DNA from 2 places in the Paenibacillus sp. FSL H7-0690 genome. Region 2 is predicted to be linked to the other one. Evidence: riboswitches for the same ligand, from Rfam matches in the RefSeq annotation. Region 2 holds a riboswitch; the other holds the start of a gene.
What was found. Region 2 has a riboswitch for S-adenosylmethionine ahead of MHI32_RS25655 (methionine ABC transporter ATP-binding protein). Riboswitches for the same ligand answer to the same signal wherever they lie in the genome.
Positions count from the first base shown of each region.

Region 1 (8,414 bases), 3.0 Mb from region 2:
TGCTTTGGCTAGAACGGCTAATACACGGTCAGGGATTACTGATGTAGAATACATCCGCAGTAAAAAGGTGTTCCGAGACTAATATGACAAGCTATTATTCACCCATTACTTATATCATACCGCCTGAAGAGGATGACTTCCTGCTGAAGACCATCCTGCACAAACGGATGGATGTCTCACGCAAGCTGCTCTCTCGCCTGAAGCAGACGGAGCAAGGCATTACATTAAACGGTGAACGTGTATACATTAGTGTGCATGTAAAGGCAGGAGATACCGTGCAGATTCGCATGGAAACGGAGACTTCGGATGATATTTTGCCGCAGCCGATTCCATTTGAGATTTTATTTGAAGATGAACATCTGCTAGTGGTTAACAAGGCAGCGGGAATTATAGTTCATCCCACACATGGACATTACACCGACACGCTTGCCAATGGTGTGGTTTATTATTGGGCACAGAAGAATGAACGCTTCCGTTTCCGGCCTGTTCACCGTCTGGATCAGGAGACCTCCGGTGTGTTAGTGATCGCCAAAAATCCTTACAGCCATCAGCATATTTCCGAGCAGATGATCGCCGGTACTGTGGATAAGCGTTACGCTGCATTTGTTCACGGGGTTCCTGCGGAGTTATCCGGCGATATCGACGGCAATATCGATCGTGATCCTGAGGAGCCACATCGGCGTATCGTGACACCGGATGGATATCCTTCCCTAACCCGATATGAGGTTAAGCAGGTGTATTCAGCTGGCTCTAGAGTTGAACTAAAGCTGGAGAGTGGGCGTACGCATCAGATTCGGGTCCATATGACCTCAATCGGCTGTCCGCTGATTGGGGACAGCATGTACCGTCATGAGCTGTACAATCTACCAGAATTGACTTCAACTCAAAGCGAGCAATTGGAGACCGTTGCAGCACTCGATGCTTCCATACCGCGTCAGGCACTGCACGCAGTGCGTCTGACGTTCAAGCACCCGGTGCTTCTGCAAGAAATGATTTTCGAAGCCCCGTTGCCACCTGACATGGCAGCCTTGGAGAAAATATTGGAGCAAGGTCCGACAGTGGATTTGTGATAAAATTATGATTCAGGCGATAGAGTGGCGAAGGGGAGGATTGGAACTGTAGGAGCGATAGCGACCGCCTTTGTCTGCGGATTTCAAACGTGTTTAACGGTAAAATTGAAGAAATCTGTAGACAACAGCAGCCGGAAGTTCAAACCTTCCCCGTAGTTACGATATTATTAGCCGATTATTAAAGGAGCACAGCATGAGCAAATTAAAAGTATATCAATATCCTAAATGCAGCACCTGCCGCAGCGCAGTGAAATGGTTGCAGGGACAAGGTCATGAGCTGGAGCTTCAGCACATCGCAGAGCAGCCACCTACGGTGGACGAGCTGCGTGAGCTGCTCGCGAACAGCGGCCTTGAGCTGAAAAAGTTTTTTAATACAAGCGGTGAAGTTTATAAATCATTAGGTCTGAAGGACAAGCTTCCCCAGCTTACGGAACAGGAGAAGTTAGAGCTGCTCTCAAGCCACGGGATGCTGATCAAACGCCCGATTGTCACCGATGGAGTTAAAGTTACGGTGGGATTCAAAGAAGACCAATATGCCGATACTTGGGCTAATGTTTAATATCAATACAACGATCAAGGGAGAGGTTTATAAGTGAGAACAGATACAACGGGCCGGGTAATGCTTGTAGATGGAATGGCTCTGCTGTTCCGGGCCTTTTATGCGACCTCTTATGGAGGATATATTCGCAAGACAAAGGAAGGTTTACCGACGAATGCGGTATATGGATTTTTGCAGTATTTTTTTGATGCAGTAAGTACGTTTGAGCCTTCTCATGTCGTATGCTGCTGGGATATGGGTAAAGGAACGTTCCGTACCGAGAAATATGATGGATACAAATCCAACCGGATCGAAGCTCCGCTGGAATTAATTCCGCAATTTGATCTAGTAAAAGAAGTAGTGGCTGAGCTAGGTGTGCCAAACATCGGTCTTGCCGGCTATGAAGCAGATGATTGCATTGGTACGCTAGCATCCTGTTACAGCGATAATTCTGAGGTTTACATTCTGACGGGTGACCATGATATGCTGCAGCTTATTGATGAGAATGTTAAGGTCGTCATTATGAAAAAAGGACGCTCCAACTATAAAGTTTATGACCTTGCAGAATTGCTTGAGGATAAAGGTCTAACCCCTAGACAGGTTATTGACCTGAAGGGCTTTATGGGCGATACAAGTGATAATTACCCTGGTGTAAAAGGGATTGGTGAGAAAACCGCGCTGAAGCTGTTAACGGAATACGGTACAGTTGAAGGTGTAATTGAGAATCTTCACTTGCTCCCTAAAGGTGTGCGGTCCAAAATTGAAGGCGACCTTGATATGCTGCATCTATCAAGAGAGCTGGCTGAAATCCGTTGTGATGTGCCTGTGGTCTGTGAGCTGGCGGAAGCTTTATGGCAATTACAACGGGAAACAGCCGCGCGTAAATTTCAAGAACTGGAATTTGGCAGCCTGATGCATTTGATCGCTGAGGTGCAGGACGAACGGGGAATTGTACAGATTGAGTTAGGTGATCTGGGTTAAGGAGAGTCTCCCTTCATGCAAAAAAGCATGAAGGGAGTTTTATTATTGTGATAGCGCTTCATCCAACGTATAATAAGGGCTGTTGATTGTTTTATTTTATATTAATTTTTATTTTCAAACTGGATGGCGGATTATTGCTTAATGGAGAAGGGAGATAGTTGCTATGAAGTTATTGGGAGCGATTGAAGCAGGCGGAACGAAGTTTGTATGCGGAATTGGTTATGAGGACGGTACCATTCTGGACCGAGTTAGCTTTCCGACAACAACACCGGAAGAAACGATGGGACTCGTAATCGACTATTTTAATGGGAAGAATGTAGAAGCTTTTGGTATTGGATCGTTTGGACCGATTGATCCCGTGCTGGACAGCCCTACTTATGGTTACATAACAACGACACCAAAACCTCACTGGGGACAATATAATTTGGTAGGTACAATGGCTGAGCAATTTAACGTGCCGATAGGTTTTGATACGGATGTGAATGGTGCAGCGCTGGCGGAAAGTAAATGGGGAGCGGCTAAAGGTCTGGACAGCTGCCTTTATATTACGGTTGGGACAGGCATTGGAGCGGGAGCAGTAGTTGGAGGTCAGATGGTGCATGGATTGTCTCATCCTGAGATGGGACATATTCTAGTTCGCAGACATCCAGAGGACACGTTTGAGGGCTACTGCCCTTATCATGGCGATTGCCTTGAAGGGTTAGCCGCAGGTCCGGGGATTGGCAAACGCTGGGGACAACCAGCAGGCGAGCTGCCTGTTGACCATCCAGCTTGGGATATGGAAGCTCATTATCTTGCACATGCACTTATGAATTACGTGTTGATTCTGTCTCCCGAAAAAATCGTAATGGGCGGTGGTGTCATGAAGCAAAGCCACTTGTTCCCGCTAATTCGTACCAAGCTGCAGGAGCTGCTGAAGGGTTATGTTCAGCATCCAGCGCTAAATACCGACATCGATAATTATGTTGTGCCACCGCAGCTTGGAGATAACGCAGGACTTGCAGGTGCGATTGGACTGGCAACTTTAGCTTTGGCAAGAAACTAGTATAAAAAGATATTGACTGTTAGGAAATATATGGTATTGTAGGATATAACAGTATAGCATTTAATGAGGGAGCACCTCTTTCACGTTTATCGTGAGAGTGGTGCTTTTTTGCGTTTTCCGAGTCTGACAGTGTGGCATTCACATCAGCGAATAAGTAGCTCAGACCGGTAGGTATAGTGCTTGCTGAAGACTAGAAAGGCAGGGATGAATATGCAAATTGTATTTATGAATCGCTTATCCAGAATATCCGGGGTGGATCAAGAGGTGTTCGCTCAGCTATGGATTGGAGAGGAAGAAGGAGTGTGGAGTCTGGGCTGGCGTGATTTTTCAGGCGGTGAGGAAACACAGGAGCATTTGTGGTACGCGGGTGGTTCATGGAATGAAATGCTTTGTGTTTACAGGCATGAGCTGGCGGTGAAGATGGGGGATGGCTATCGGCCGTTGATTGATGGCGTATTTCATGAAGAAGACGGCCTTACCGGGCGTAATCAGGAGCAGCTAAGGCTGCAATATTACAGTGAATATAATGGGAACGAAGCTATATATGAGGAGTTATGTGCTTGGCGCCGCAGCCTAGCTTCTAGTGAACGGAAAGCCCCTTACATTCTTGCCAGCAATCGTTTGTTACGTTTGATAAGCACTTTCTTGCCGCATACACCAGAGGAGCTGCTGCAGATCCCTGGTGTAGGGGAAGGAAAGGTAGCCCAATATGGCACGGATTGGTTGGCTATAACCTCTACGGCTGCAAGGGAACATTCCTTTCCTTTGAATTGGGTACACCAAGAAATTGAGGAGGATTCTTTTGTATCCTGGCTCTATAAACAGAAAGAGGTCAAATATAAGAAACAGCTAGAAAGACTGCGATTACGGCGAATTCTGCTGCAAGGGATCGAGAATGGGTTAGGGTTAGAACAGCTTAAGGTGAACAGTGGAGTGAACCGTCGCGAACTGATTGAGACGGTAGAGGAGCTGGAAAGAGAAGGTTATTGCGTGGAGAAACTGATCGAGGTAGAACTGAAAAATGTGCCGCAGAATGAGCAGGAGGCGATATGGAATGCCTATGCAGAGGTAGGAGATCTTTTTCTAAAGCCAGTGCTGCATAAGGTGTATGGGGAGGATTTTTCAGCAGCAGAAGGGCTGGATAGCTATTATGAACGTCTGCGGCTGATCCGCATTCGTTTCCGGCGGGAGCAAGCTCCTAAAGTGGGCATGGCGACCAGTTTCTAGTAGCTTTTTATCATATCAAAAAGACGAAGGCTTCCTTACACCATAGGGTTAAAGGGCCTTCGTCTTGCCTATTCGTCCGTTTATTTTCATAGCCATTCTTTCTTGCGGAATACATACAGCATCCCACAGCCTAACGTCAACATTAGACCTATAACGGCAAAATAACCGTATTTCGTATGCAATTCCGGCATATGATCAAAGTTCATCCCATAGATTCCGGTAATTACGGTCAAAGGCATGAATATCGTTGTAATCGCGGTAAATACTCTCATAATTTCATTGGCGCGGTTGGCGATACTGGATTGGTAGGCCTCACGTAAGTTGCCCATGAGATCGCGGTACGTCTCAAAGGTTTCGGATATTTTAACTGCATTTTCATAAATGTCGCTAAAGTATTTCTGCAGCTGATCATCAATCAGACGGAGGTCTTTTTTATTCAGGGTATTGATAACCTCTTTCTGTGGTCCCAGCATCTTCTTTAACCATAAGATCTCACTTCGCAGACCGATAATCTCACTCAGATGAGATTTCTTGGTATGCATTAGGATATCCTCTTCAAGCTTCTCAATCCGGGCTTCAATTCGGTCACCTACGGAGAAATAATTATCTACGACAAGGTCGATAAGCAGGTAAAGGAATTGGTCGGGTTCGCTAACCTCTTGTTCCCATAACATGGGCTTCAGGACGCGTAGCTCGTGAATCTTTTGTTTCGTTACAGTAATAATATAATGTCTGCCCAAGAATATATTGAGCGCCCGCAGGAAGATTTCCTCATCATCAAAGCGGATGCTGTTTACAACAATAAAGTAATGACTTTCGTATATTTCGATCTTTGGACGTTGATCCTCTTCACTAAGGCAATCCTCAACAGCGAGATCATGCAGGTTGAACAGGGGCTGAAGCAGCTCCAAATCCTCCACATCTGCATCAATCCAATAGAACCCTTCTGTTGGGGGTGTCAATGTTTCATCAATTTCATCAATAGGTGTAAAAACCCCTGCATTCACCAGCCGGATTTTCATCTGATTCCACTCCTTCTATCCCCGGGTCTTCACCAGGGACTGCTAATTAAGCACAGAGAAAAAATCAGCTTGGCCGGCGTTACAATCAATACAAGAGGCCGAATGACGATTCGAGGGCATGAAGAAGAACTGCTCCCGCCGCCGGCAAGCTGATGATTATCCTGTGTGGTTGCTCATTCTGTACACTTAATTGCGAGCTCGGGTCGCCTTCCATTCTTCTTCTCACCTCTTCTTTTCGTTCAGGTATGAAATACTTGTCTAGTATAACAACGGAGTATGCCTCTTTCAAGCAAATTTATTGTTACTTTGAGGCTACTTCAGCATTGTATGGACTTGACGAAAAGGAGGTTCATGATTTAAAGTAAATTTTAAAGAAATTTAATTGAATACAGCTAAATCTTATCAAGAGCAGGTGGAGGGACTAGCCCTATGAAACCCGGCAACCGGCGTGTGAACGCACGGTGCTAATTCTTGCGGAACTTTGCTGACGACTAAACCTCGTCCAAAAGTTTCTGGCAGATGAGAGAGGCGCATATGACTGTAGATATGACCTTTCTCGTTTTCCGAGAAAGGTCTTTTTATTGTTCAGAAAGCCGCGATGTGACAACATAACCTAAATACAGTTAAGGAGTGGAAAGACAATGCCAATTAAAATTCCCGACAGTTTACCAGCAAAAGAAATACTATCCGGTGAAAATATTTTTGTGATGGATGATAGTTTGGCTTTCCATCAGGATATCCGTCCACTAAGGATTGCTATTCTGAATCTCATGCCGACTAAAGAAACGACGGAGACTCAATTGCTGCGTTTAATAGGAAATTCACCGCTACAAGTTGACGTTACCTTGCTGCATCCACGCTCACATACTTCTAAGAATACTTCTGCTGAGCATTTGAGAAGCTTTTACAAAACTTTTGACGAGATCAGCCACCGCCGTTTGGATGGTCTTATTGTTACAGGAGCACCCGTAGAGCAAATGGAGTTTGAGGAAGTATCCTATTGGGAAGAGCTAAAAGAGATTTTTGAATGGAGCAAGGATAATGTGACCTCGACCATGCATATCTGTTGGGCGGCGCAGGCAGGGTTGTATCATCATTTTGGTGTTCGTAAAGTAGCTTTGCCTGAAAAATGTTTTGGAGTATTCTCCCATACGATTAATCAAAATAACATTAAATTGCTGCGCGGCTTTGACGAGGTATTCCATGTACCGCATTCCCGTCATACCGATGTCTCCCGCGAAGATATTGAGAGCAATCCAGATCTGCAGATTCTGGCGGAATCCGAAGAAGCTGGTATGTATCTAGTAGCTACGACCGACGGCAAACAAATATTTGTGACCGGACATTCCGAATACGATCCATTATCCTTGAAATGGGAATATGATCGTGATTTGGAGAGGGGCATGGAGATGGCCTTGCCGAAACACTATTTCCCTAAAGATGATCCAGAACGAACACCTCCTGCAGTGTGGCGTGCACATGCCAACTTATTATTCTCTAATTGGCTCAATTACTATGTATATCAAGAGACACCTTACGATATCGACCCGATTGTTTATTAAGATCAGCGCTACATTACAATTTAGGAGGCATTTATCATGGACGACAAACTTAGGATTGAAAGCAGACTGGCACAAATAGGTTCACAAGAAGATCCGGCTACCGGAGCCATTAATTTTCCTATCTATAATGCTACGGCATTCCGTCACCCGAAGCTTGGGCAGAGCACAGGTTTCGATTATAGCCGTACCAAAAGTCCAACCCGTTCCGTACTAGAGAATGCGGCTGCGGAATTGGAGTCTGGTGATGCAGGTTTTGCCTGTAGTTCTGGGATGGCAGCTATTCAAACCATATTTACCCTGTTTGGGCAAGGCGATCACTTGATCGTTTCGCTGGATCTTTACGGCGGGACCTATCGTTTGTTGGAACGAATTATGTCCAAGTTTGGAATCACTGCTTCCTATGTAGATACGAATGATTTGGATGCGCTTGAGGCTTCACGCCTTCCAAATACGAAGGCGATATTTATTGAAACGCCAACGAATCCTTTGATGATGGTTACGGATATTGCAGCAGTAGCTACTTGGGCCCGTCATCATGGGCTGCTCACAATTGTAGACAATACACTGCTGACTCCATTTTTCCAGCGTCCTCTGGAATTAGGTGCAGACATTGTAGTCCATAGTGCTACCAAATATTTGGGCGGACACAATGATGTACTTGCTGGTCTTATTGTATCTAAAGGGGCTGAATTATCCGCTGAAATAGCGATTCTACATAACTCTATTGGCGCTGTGCTTGGGCCAACAGACAGTTATCAGCTGATGAGAGGCATGAAGACACTGGCCCTGCGTATGGAACGGCACGAGAGTAATGCGCTAGCAATTGCCCGCTATCTACAAGGGCATCCGGCGATTGCGGAAGTGTTCCATCCAGGTCTGCCGGATCATCCGGGATATGAAATCCAGAATCGCCAGTCCTCGGGCAATACCGGAATTTTTTCTTTCAAATTAAAAGATGCCAGATACGTA
Region 1 covers NZ_CP150281.1:1,947,410-1,955,823, forward strand. The annotation lists gene MHI32_RS08460 (cob(I)yrinic acid a,c-diamide adenosyltransferase) at 1-82, shown strand, start outside; gene MHI32_RS08465 (RluA family pseudouridine synthase) at 84-1,070, shown strand; gene MHI32_RS08470 (arsenate reductase family protein) at 1,264-1,629, shown strand; gene MHI32_RS08475 (5'-3' exonuclease H3TH domain-containing protein) at 1,690-2,589, shown strand; gene MHI32_RS08480 (ROK family protein) at 2,753-3,634, shown strand; gene MHI32_RS08485 (HRDC domain-containing protein) at 3,845-4,861, shown strand; gene corA (magnesium/cobalt transporter CorA) at 4,948-5,883, opposite strand; SAM riboswitch class I at 6,280-6,409, shown strand; gene metA (homoserine O-succinyltransferase) at 6,525-7,445, shown strand; gene MHI32_RS08500 (PLP-dependent transferase) at 7,482-8,414, shown strand, end outside.
Region 1: another riboswitch for S-adenosylmethionine. It lies ahead of metA (homoserine O-succinyltransferase); the one in region 2 lies ahead of MHI32_RS25655 (methionine ABC transporter ATP-binding protein).

Region 2 (8,414 bases):
ACGAAGGTAAGAAACTCTTCTAACCACGTATATGGTTCTTTGGATCCTGCTAGAGCCATTGAGAAATCCTCGAATGCATTTATGGTCGATATGGTCGGTAAAAGATTGTATGACAAATATAAAAGCAAGGGGATAGACATCTGGGATGTCTATATGAAAGAGTTCGGCCTTGGTGTATCTACGGGAATTGACCTGCCAAATGAATTCTTGGGTCAAAGAAACTATACCAATATAGAAGCTGCTGGTAGTGCGCAGTCCGCACTGGTCTATGCCTCTTTCGGACAACAAGGAAGTTATACAGTAATGCAGCTTGCACAGTATGTTACAACACTTGCTAATGAAGGACAGCGGATTAAACCTCAATTGGTTAGCAAGATTACTGATGCAGATGGAAATATAGTCAAAGAGTTTAAACGTGAGGTGCTCGATGAAGTAACAAACTTCGATAAGTCCTACTGGAATGAAATTAAGCAGGGGATGCGAAGTGAAGTTAGTGCTTTTTCTGATTTCCCTTATGACTTTGCCCGTAAGACGGGAACCTCTCAGCAAGTAGCTAAGGGTGAAATTCGCGATAATGGGGTATTTATTGCATATGCTCCACGTAATAATCCTAAGTTGGCTGTGGCGGTTGTAATCCCTGAAGGTGGTTTTGGTTCACAAAGTGCGGCACCAGTCGCACGTAAAATATTTGATGCCTATGATTGGGAATATGGCCTTGATGGAGTTCCAAAGAAAAGTCTCCAGTCTGGCAATAATACTAATGATAATGCGAAGGAGGGAGAGACTACAGGTACCGAGTAACTCTGACCCTATGGCTAAGATTTAAAAAATAAACAGCTTCTCAATAGAGAGCATACAAGAATGGAGGGGTGGCAAATGATTGCCAAATACCGCCTGCTTGCATTGGATATGGATGGAACCCTACTGAATGATGAACAGATAATTACACCCACAACGGTGGAATGGATTCAAAAGGCGGTCAACGCAGGCGTTCATGTCTGTCTGTCGACAGGTCGGGCATTTGTAAGTGCCTTACCCTATGCAGAGCAGCTAGGTTTAGAGACACCGATGATCACTGTGAACGGCAGTGAGGTGTGGAGAGCGCCACATGAAATATACCGGAGATCACTAATGGATCCCAAGCTGGTACAAGAAATGTATGATCTTGCAAAAGCAGATGACATCTGGTTCTGGGCTTATTCTCTGGACGAAGTTCTTAAACAGGATAACTGGGATGGGGATGTAACGGGTAGAGAGTGGCTTAAATTCGGTTATCATACTGAAGATGATGAGCTTCGTCATAAGCTGTTGCTTCGTCTTCAAGATATGGGTGGACTGGAGATTACGAACTCTTCTCCGCACAATCTGGAGATTAATCCTCTAGGCGTGAATAAGGCAGCAGGAATAAAGGAAGTCTGCAAGCTGCTGGGAATAGAAATGTCGCAAGTTGTAGCTGTGGGCGACAGCCTTAACGATCTGGCGGCGATCCAGCAGGCTGGGCTTGGGGTTGCCATGGGCAATGCGCAAAAGACGGTTAAACAAGAGGCTGATGTTGTGGTGGCGACCAATAATCAAGACGGGATTGCCGAGGTCATCCAAAAGTATATCTTTACCGAAGCTGCAGCCTCTGTAGGCAGCAAATAATAAAAGCAGTACTGCGAAGTGAATCCATGGAGCATTATGCTAGTAGGAGGTTAAGGAATTGACGATCCTGGGTTGGATTCTTATCATTGTTTTGTTTGCTGTAGGATTGGCAGGGGCTGTGTATCCCATACTGCCGGGTGCGTTAGCAATCTATCTTGCCTTTTTTGTATACGGCTGGTTCTTTTCTTTTGAGCCCTTTGGGGTTTGGTTCTGGATTATTCAAACACTGATCGTTGTAGTTCTTTTTGTTGCTGATTATGTTGTAGGAGCGTGGGGTGTCAAAAAATTTGGCGGTTCACGTTCATCGATTATCGGGAGCACGATCGGGCTGATCTTGGGACCTTTTGTTATTCCAGCTTTTGGTCTTATCATTGGACCATTTCTAGGGGCTTTTATTGGAGAACTGATCGTGGGATCTTCCCCGTCTAAAGCTGCTAAGGTAAGTGTTGGCTCCATACTCGGCTTATTTAGCAGCACCTTGGTCAAAATCGTGTTGCAGGTAATTATGGTCGTCCTCTTTTTTATATGGGTCGCCCGGTTTTAATTTAACAGTGAAGAAGGGGAAAGAGTTTGTCCAAGAAAGAGTCTTTTGTTAAAGGCACGCTTATCCTTGCTGCTGCAGCTTTGGTGGCAAGGGTACTCGGGCTTGTCCAGCGGGTGCCGCTGGAGCATTTATTTAATGATGTTGGTAATGCTTCATTTACACAGGCAAACACAGTTTATTTAATGTTATTACCGCTGGCTACAGCAGGGATTCCAAGTACATTAAGTAAAATGGTATCTGAGCGTTATGCACTGAATAGACCAAATGAAGCTCAGCAGGTGTATCGGGCGGCATTAATCTTTGGTGTTGTAGTTGGCGTAATTATGAGCGCATTGTTATACATAGGTGCTCCTTATTATGCAGAATATGCAAAAGTTCCTGAAAGTACTTTGGCGATCCGGGCCATAGCTCCGGCACTCCTACTCTTCCCTTCTATTGCAATGATGCGTGGTTACTTTCAAGGGCGGAATAATATGATGGCTGGTGGCATCTCTCAAATTGTGGAGCAGATCGCGAGGGTATCTACCGCTGTTCTTCTGGCATTTGTATTGTTACAAAAAGGGTACGACAACACGTGGATGGCTGCTGGTGCATCATTCGGTAGTGTATTTGGTAGTGTTGGTGCGTTTGGTGTAATGCTCTATTACGCTATGAAATTACGGCGTAGCGAGGGGCAAACTGCATTATACGAAACGAATGAAGCAAAGCTTCCTCTATTTGGAATTTATAAGGATATATTCAAATTATCCATTCCTATCGTTCTATCTTCAGTTACGGTTCCAGTAGTGAACTTTATTGATACATCTTTAATTGTACCGTTACTGAGTGGACAAGTTGGTGTAGCTGATGCCACACGTGCTTTGGGTATTTTCGGGAGTCGGGCACAGAGTGTCGCCGGGATTCCACCGGTTCTTTCTATAGCACTTAGCACATCACTTATACCAATTATTTCAGCTGCATATGCCCGTCGGGATGAAAAACATCTAAAAGGGCAAGTGACGTTAGCACTTCGAATCTCTATTTTAACAGGAGCACCGATTGTTCTATCACTCGTAGTTGCTGCATATTCAGTTAATGGTCTCTTGTTCAGTAGTTTAGATGGCAGTGGTATCGTAGCCATGCTTACTTTAGGAACGATCTTTCAGATTACGATGATGACAACGAACTCTATTTTGTTAGGTATGGGCAAATCGCGAATTTCCATGTATTATGTGTTAGCGGGTATTATTGTAAAATTAGTGGCAAGCTTATTACTTAGTAAGGTATTTGGCATCTACGGAATTATCGGTGCAACAGCACTTTGTTTCGTGGTCATTACTTTGCTTAACTTACGGATGCTGAAATCGATTGTGCCATTTGAAATTATGGGCAAACGTTGGGGCGGTTTCGCGATTGCGGTACTTGTGTCCGGCGGGATTGGTTATGGCTTGAATGAAGCTGGGATTCTGTTAACGGATCTGATGCCTGCACGTTTGGCGTTTCTGATCACTTGTCTTGTTGTAGGGGCAGCCGTTGTTGTTATTTATCTAGTACTGCTTATTGTGCTGGGTGTGCTGACTAAACAGGAAATCTCCAGTTATCCGCGGGCGTTGCAAAAATTATTGAATCCGCTGATGAAGTTACAGCCTGCACGTGTTCGTATGAGAGAATAGGTTTGACTTCTACACTGCATTTTGCTTCACTTAAAGAGTAGAAAATAGACAGATATTGAAGAAGGGACTGAGTAAATCATGGACAAAATTAGTTCTCCTGCTGAATTTCAGGTAGCCATTCAATCACCTCGATTAACAGTGGCCATCTTCAAGGCTGACTGGTGCTCGGATTGTAAATTTATCGATCCTTTTATCCCAGAGGTAGAGCAGGCTTATGCAGACCGCCTTACACTGGTTGAGGTAGATGTTGATGCCGTGGGCGATGTTAGCCAAGAACAAAATATTATGGGTATTCCAAGCTTCGTCGCATATTCGGATGGACGGGAATTGGTTAGATTCGTTAATAAATTGCGCAAATCCCGTGAAGAGATTGAGAATTTCCTTGATAAAGCGGTCCAAGTGCATCAAAGCCTTCAAAAGTAATTCCTAAGGAACCACCGCTTTCGCCTGTTTGTGCAAAAGCGGTGGTTTTTTGAAATATAAGTCTGGCTGCTTCTTCATTACTAAAAACTGCGGGTGATATTTTTGACGACAAATCAGTTGAAATGGCTTAGTTATCTTACTTGCCTTATCATGTTCCTCGCTGTACTCGGAGGAGCGGTAGTGACGAAGACTGGATCGGGCTTGGAATGCGGAAATGAATGGCCGCTCTGTCATGGAAAATTAATTCCGGCTTATACTATAGGCTCGATGATTGAATACACCCATCGCTTGTTTAGCGGTTTGGCAGGGTTATTCTCACTTGCCTCGATGTTTGCTTTTTGGCGTTATGCCCGTACGCGGCGCGATTTGCTGGGATATGCATTTATGACCTTAGTATTCGTCATCGTTCAAGGTGGTATGGGAGCGCTTGCAGTAATTAAATCCCAATCCGCTGCTGTAATGGCGTTGCATATGGGTTTTTCTTTGATCGCCTTTTCAAGCGCTATGATGTTGGCTCTTGGAACCAAGAGATGGCATGAAGCGCGCGAGTATGATCATAAGCTGGAGGCTCAAAAGAAGCCCGTAAGTAAGGCATTTCGCAATTTAACCTGTTTTACTGCCATCTATTCTTATATTGTCGTGTATATTGGAGCCTTTGTAAGTCATACGGATTCACAAGGCGGGTGTTCGGGTTGGCCGCTTTGTAATGGAGAATGGGTTCCGGAGCTTTCCGGAGGAGTAGGTGTTGTTTTTACGCATCGGATTGCGGCTTTAATCTTATTCATGCTTACTGCGCTGCTCGGGCATTTAGCATTTTGGAAACATAAGGATTATCCAGAGCTTAGAGCGCTAGGTATAGCTGCAGTGCTGTTATGCTTGATGCAGGTATTTAGTGGGGCGGCTGTGGTTTACACTCTAGATAATGAAAGGCTGTACATATTTGCCGCTTTGGCTCATATTTTGCTGATTGCCAGTTTGTTTGGTGTCTTATGTTATATGAGTGTAAGAGTCTGGCAGCTAAATCGCGCGAGTAGTGTCGTGTCTGGAAAAAATGTAACGAACCCAATGATTCCACCGCCTTGGTAGAACATTCCCTCCGTGGATAGAGGCGCTTCACCCGCGGAATAATAAAGTGGAAATCGGTATATCGTGGAGCTGATTGGCCGATGCTTACGTCGCGAGTTTTGTACGAAGCAGTCCATGGAAGCAGACGCTGAACAAAACTTTAGGAGGACTGGGATATGCTGCGGGTATTACTTGGAGAGCCGCCTCGAAAGAACAGCGGTGTGTTGGCTGATGCGATGGAGAATATGGCCACTTTTGCAGCATTGCTGCGCAAGGAAATGAGTGCCCATGAGGATAATGACCATGAATACCGCAAGCTGGAGATTTGGACACGTGGGCTGATTTCCTCTCTGGATGAACTGGAGCAAAGTTGGTTCGCGGCCGCTTTTTACCGGAAATTAGTGATTGCGGGTTATATGGATGATATGACACCGGTGGAACAGGGCGATTATGCACGTTATGTTTATTTTTATAAAGATGGCTTTATCCGGGTTTTCTCTCTTCTGGACAAGCTTGGGACGGTACTGAATCATTTTTATGATCTCAAAACATCCAAATTAAAAACGCACTTTTCTTACTTTACAGTGCTGCGTCAGCTTCAATTATTGAATGTGCATCCTGCATTAGCGGATCAACTGGAAGAGATTAAGAACTCCTACCGCGATCCATTGGAGAATTTACGCAAGCGCAGAAATGCTGAAATTCATTATATGAATTCCGAAATGCAGGATGATTTGTGGCAGCGGCACCAAGGTCTGCATGACAAAATTCAGCTCGAGGATCTGGATAGCCATCTTCAGGATTTAAAACAATCGCTCGAAATGAACTGTAAGACATTAATCGCGGCATTCAGCTACAGCAATGAACAGCTGCGTAAGGAAATAAGCAAGGCAAAGAGCATAAAATCGTAATTGTTCAATATATTTCCTTTTGACAAAAATAGATAAACTCACTATACTTATGCTTGCATTAAAGTATGTACGATTTCAGAAAAAATATAATTTCATAACTTTATCTTATCGAGAGCGGCGGAGGGATAGGCCCGATGAAGCCCGGCAACCGATTTGTATCCAGCGCGGGAAGCGTTGTACAAATGTCATGGTGCTAATTCCTACAATGGCGCAGGTTGCGGTCGTTGGCAGATGAGAAGGCATTGTCTTAATAAACCCACAGAGCCTCTTGCGATCTGCATCGATCGTTGGAGGTTTTTTTGTATAGAATAAGTGAAGTATAAAGGGGGGGCGACGAGAGTTGATTAATCTAAAAGGGATAACAAAGGTTTATGGAAAAGGGAGTAATGCGGCAACAGCACTTTCTGGATTGAATCTGTCCATCGAGAAAGGTGAAATATTCGGAGTCATCGGCCACTCTGGAGCCGGGAAAAGTACATTGATCCGTTGCATTAATCTGTTGGAACGTCCGACAGAAGGAGAGGTCTGGGTAGACGGTGTTGAGCTAACCAGTCTTAACCAAGGTCAGCTGCAGGAACAGCGGCGCAAGATTGGGATGATTTTTCAACATTTCAATTTGCTGTCTTCGGCGACCGTATACGATAATATTGCCTTTCCACTGCGCCTTGCAGGTACATCTAGAACAGCTATTGATACAAAAGTGAAAGAGTTGCTCGCTTTAGTTGGGCTCGAAGAACATAAAGGTAAGTATCCTTCTCAGTTATCTGGAGGACAAAAGCAGCGGGTCGGCATCGCCCGGGCACTAGCCAGTGACCCTGATGTACTGCTGTGTGACGAGGCCACTTCTGCGCTTGATCCCCAGACAACGGACTCCATTCTTAAGCTGCTGCTCGATATTAATAAAAGATTCCATTTGACCATTGTGCTGATCACACATGAAATGCATGTAATCCAGAGCATCTGCGACCGTGTCGCGGTCATTCATGGTGGTGGGATTGTTGAGCAAGGCAAAGTTACAGAGGTATTTCTCAAGCCGCAGCATGAGGTTACACGCGATTTCATCCGCAGTGAGACACAGAATGAAGGACCTCTTCGAGTGGCGCTTGATGCTGCTGCCGGGGATAACTCTCAAGCTGTCAAAATTACTTTTTTCGGAGAAAAAACTTACGGCTCGGCACTATCCGATGTCGTGCGTGATACGGGTGTAAGCTTTGCAATCTTACATGGTACCATTTCAACGATTAAAGATGTGCCTTATGGACAGATGATTGTGCGGTTCGAAGGGCCAGCTGAGGCGATTGCTGTAACGATCTCCAGGCTAATTGCTCAAGGCCTTGATGTGGAGGTGATTTCGTAATGAATTTTGCAGATCTAAATTGGCAAGAAATGATGGATGCTACGGTTGCTACTATAAAAATGATATTTTTTTCCGGATTGTTCACAATTATTCTTGGTTTGCCACTCGGAATTCTATTGTATTTATGGGGGAAATCGAATAGTATAGTAATCAGAGTAACTTACTCGGTCTTATCATTACTTGTAAATATTCTACGTTCCGTACCCTTTATCATTTTGATGGTGGCTCTAATTCCTTTCAGCAAAGCCGTTGTTGGAACCTCCATTGGTGTACTCGGTACGATTCCACCTCTGGTGATTGGTGCAGCTCCGTTTTTTGCCCGCTTGGTAGAGACGTCGTTAAGAGAGGTAGACCGCGGAGTCATCGAAGCCGCACAAGGTATGGGAGCATCGACGAACCAAATCGTTATGCGTGTGCTTTTGCCAGAAGCTCGTCCAGGCCTGCTCGCTGGAGTTACGATCACACTGGTTACACTGGTCTCCTATACAGCAATGGCTGGTATGGTTGGGGGCGGCGGATTAGGTGACTTGGCGATTCGTTACGGCTACCACCGCTATGAGACGGAGATTATGATTGTTTCTATAATATTTATTGTCGTACTGGTGCAATTGCTACAAATGGCCGGTGACCGACTCGTAAAACATTACACACGGAAATAAGGTACATCCATATATATCCTTATTCAATACAAAATATAGATTAGAGGGGGATTTACAATGAAAAAAGTACTACTTACATTTTTTAGCCTGACACTGGTTGCGGTGCTTGCGGCTTGCGGTAACAACAATGCATCTAATAATGCTGGGAGCTCGGCTGCT
Region 2 covers NZ_CP150281.1:5,834,301-5,842,714, reverse strand. The annotation lists gene MHI32_RS25690 (penicillin-binding transpeptidase domain-containing protein) at 1-801, shown strand, start outside; gene MHI32_RS25685 (Cof-type HAD-IIB family hydrolase) at 877-1,644, shown strand; gene MHI32_RS25680 (DUF456 family protein) at 1,703-2,188, shown strand; gene MHI32_RS25675 (polysaccharide biosynthesis protein) at 2,215-3,840, shown strand; gene MHI32_RS25670 (thioredoxin family protein) at 3,919-4,263, shown strand; gene MHI32_RS25665 (heme A synthase) at 4,366-5,349, shown strand; gene MHI32_RS25660 (Cthe_2314 family HEPN domain-containing protein) at 5,505-6,239, shown strand; SAM riboswitch class I at 6,342-6,477, shown strand; gene MHI32_RS25655 (methionine ABC transporter ATP-binding protein) at 6,580-7,596, shown strand; gene MHI32_RS25650 (methionine ABC transporter permease) at 7,596-8,255, shown strand; gene MHI32_RS25645 (MetQ/NlpA family ABC transporter substrate-binding protein) at 8,313-8,414, shown strand, end outside.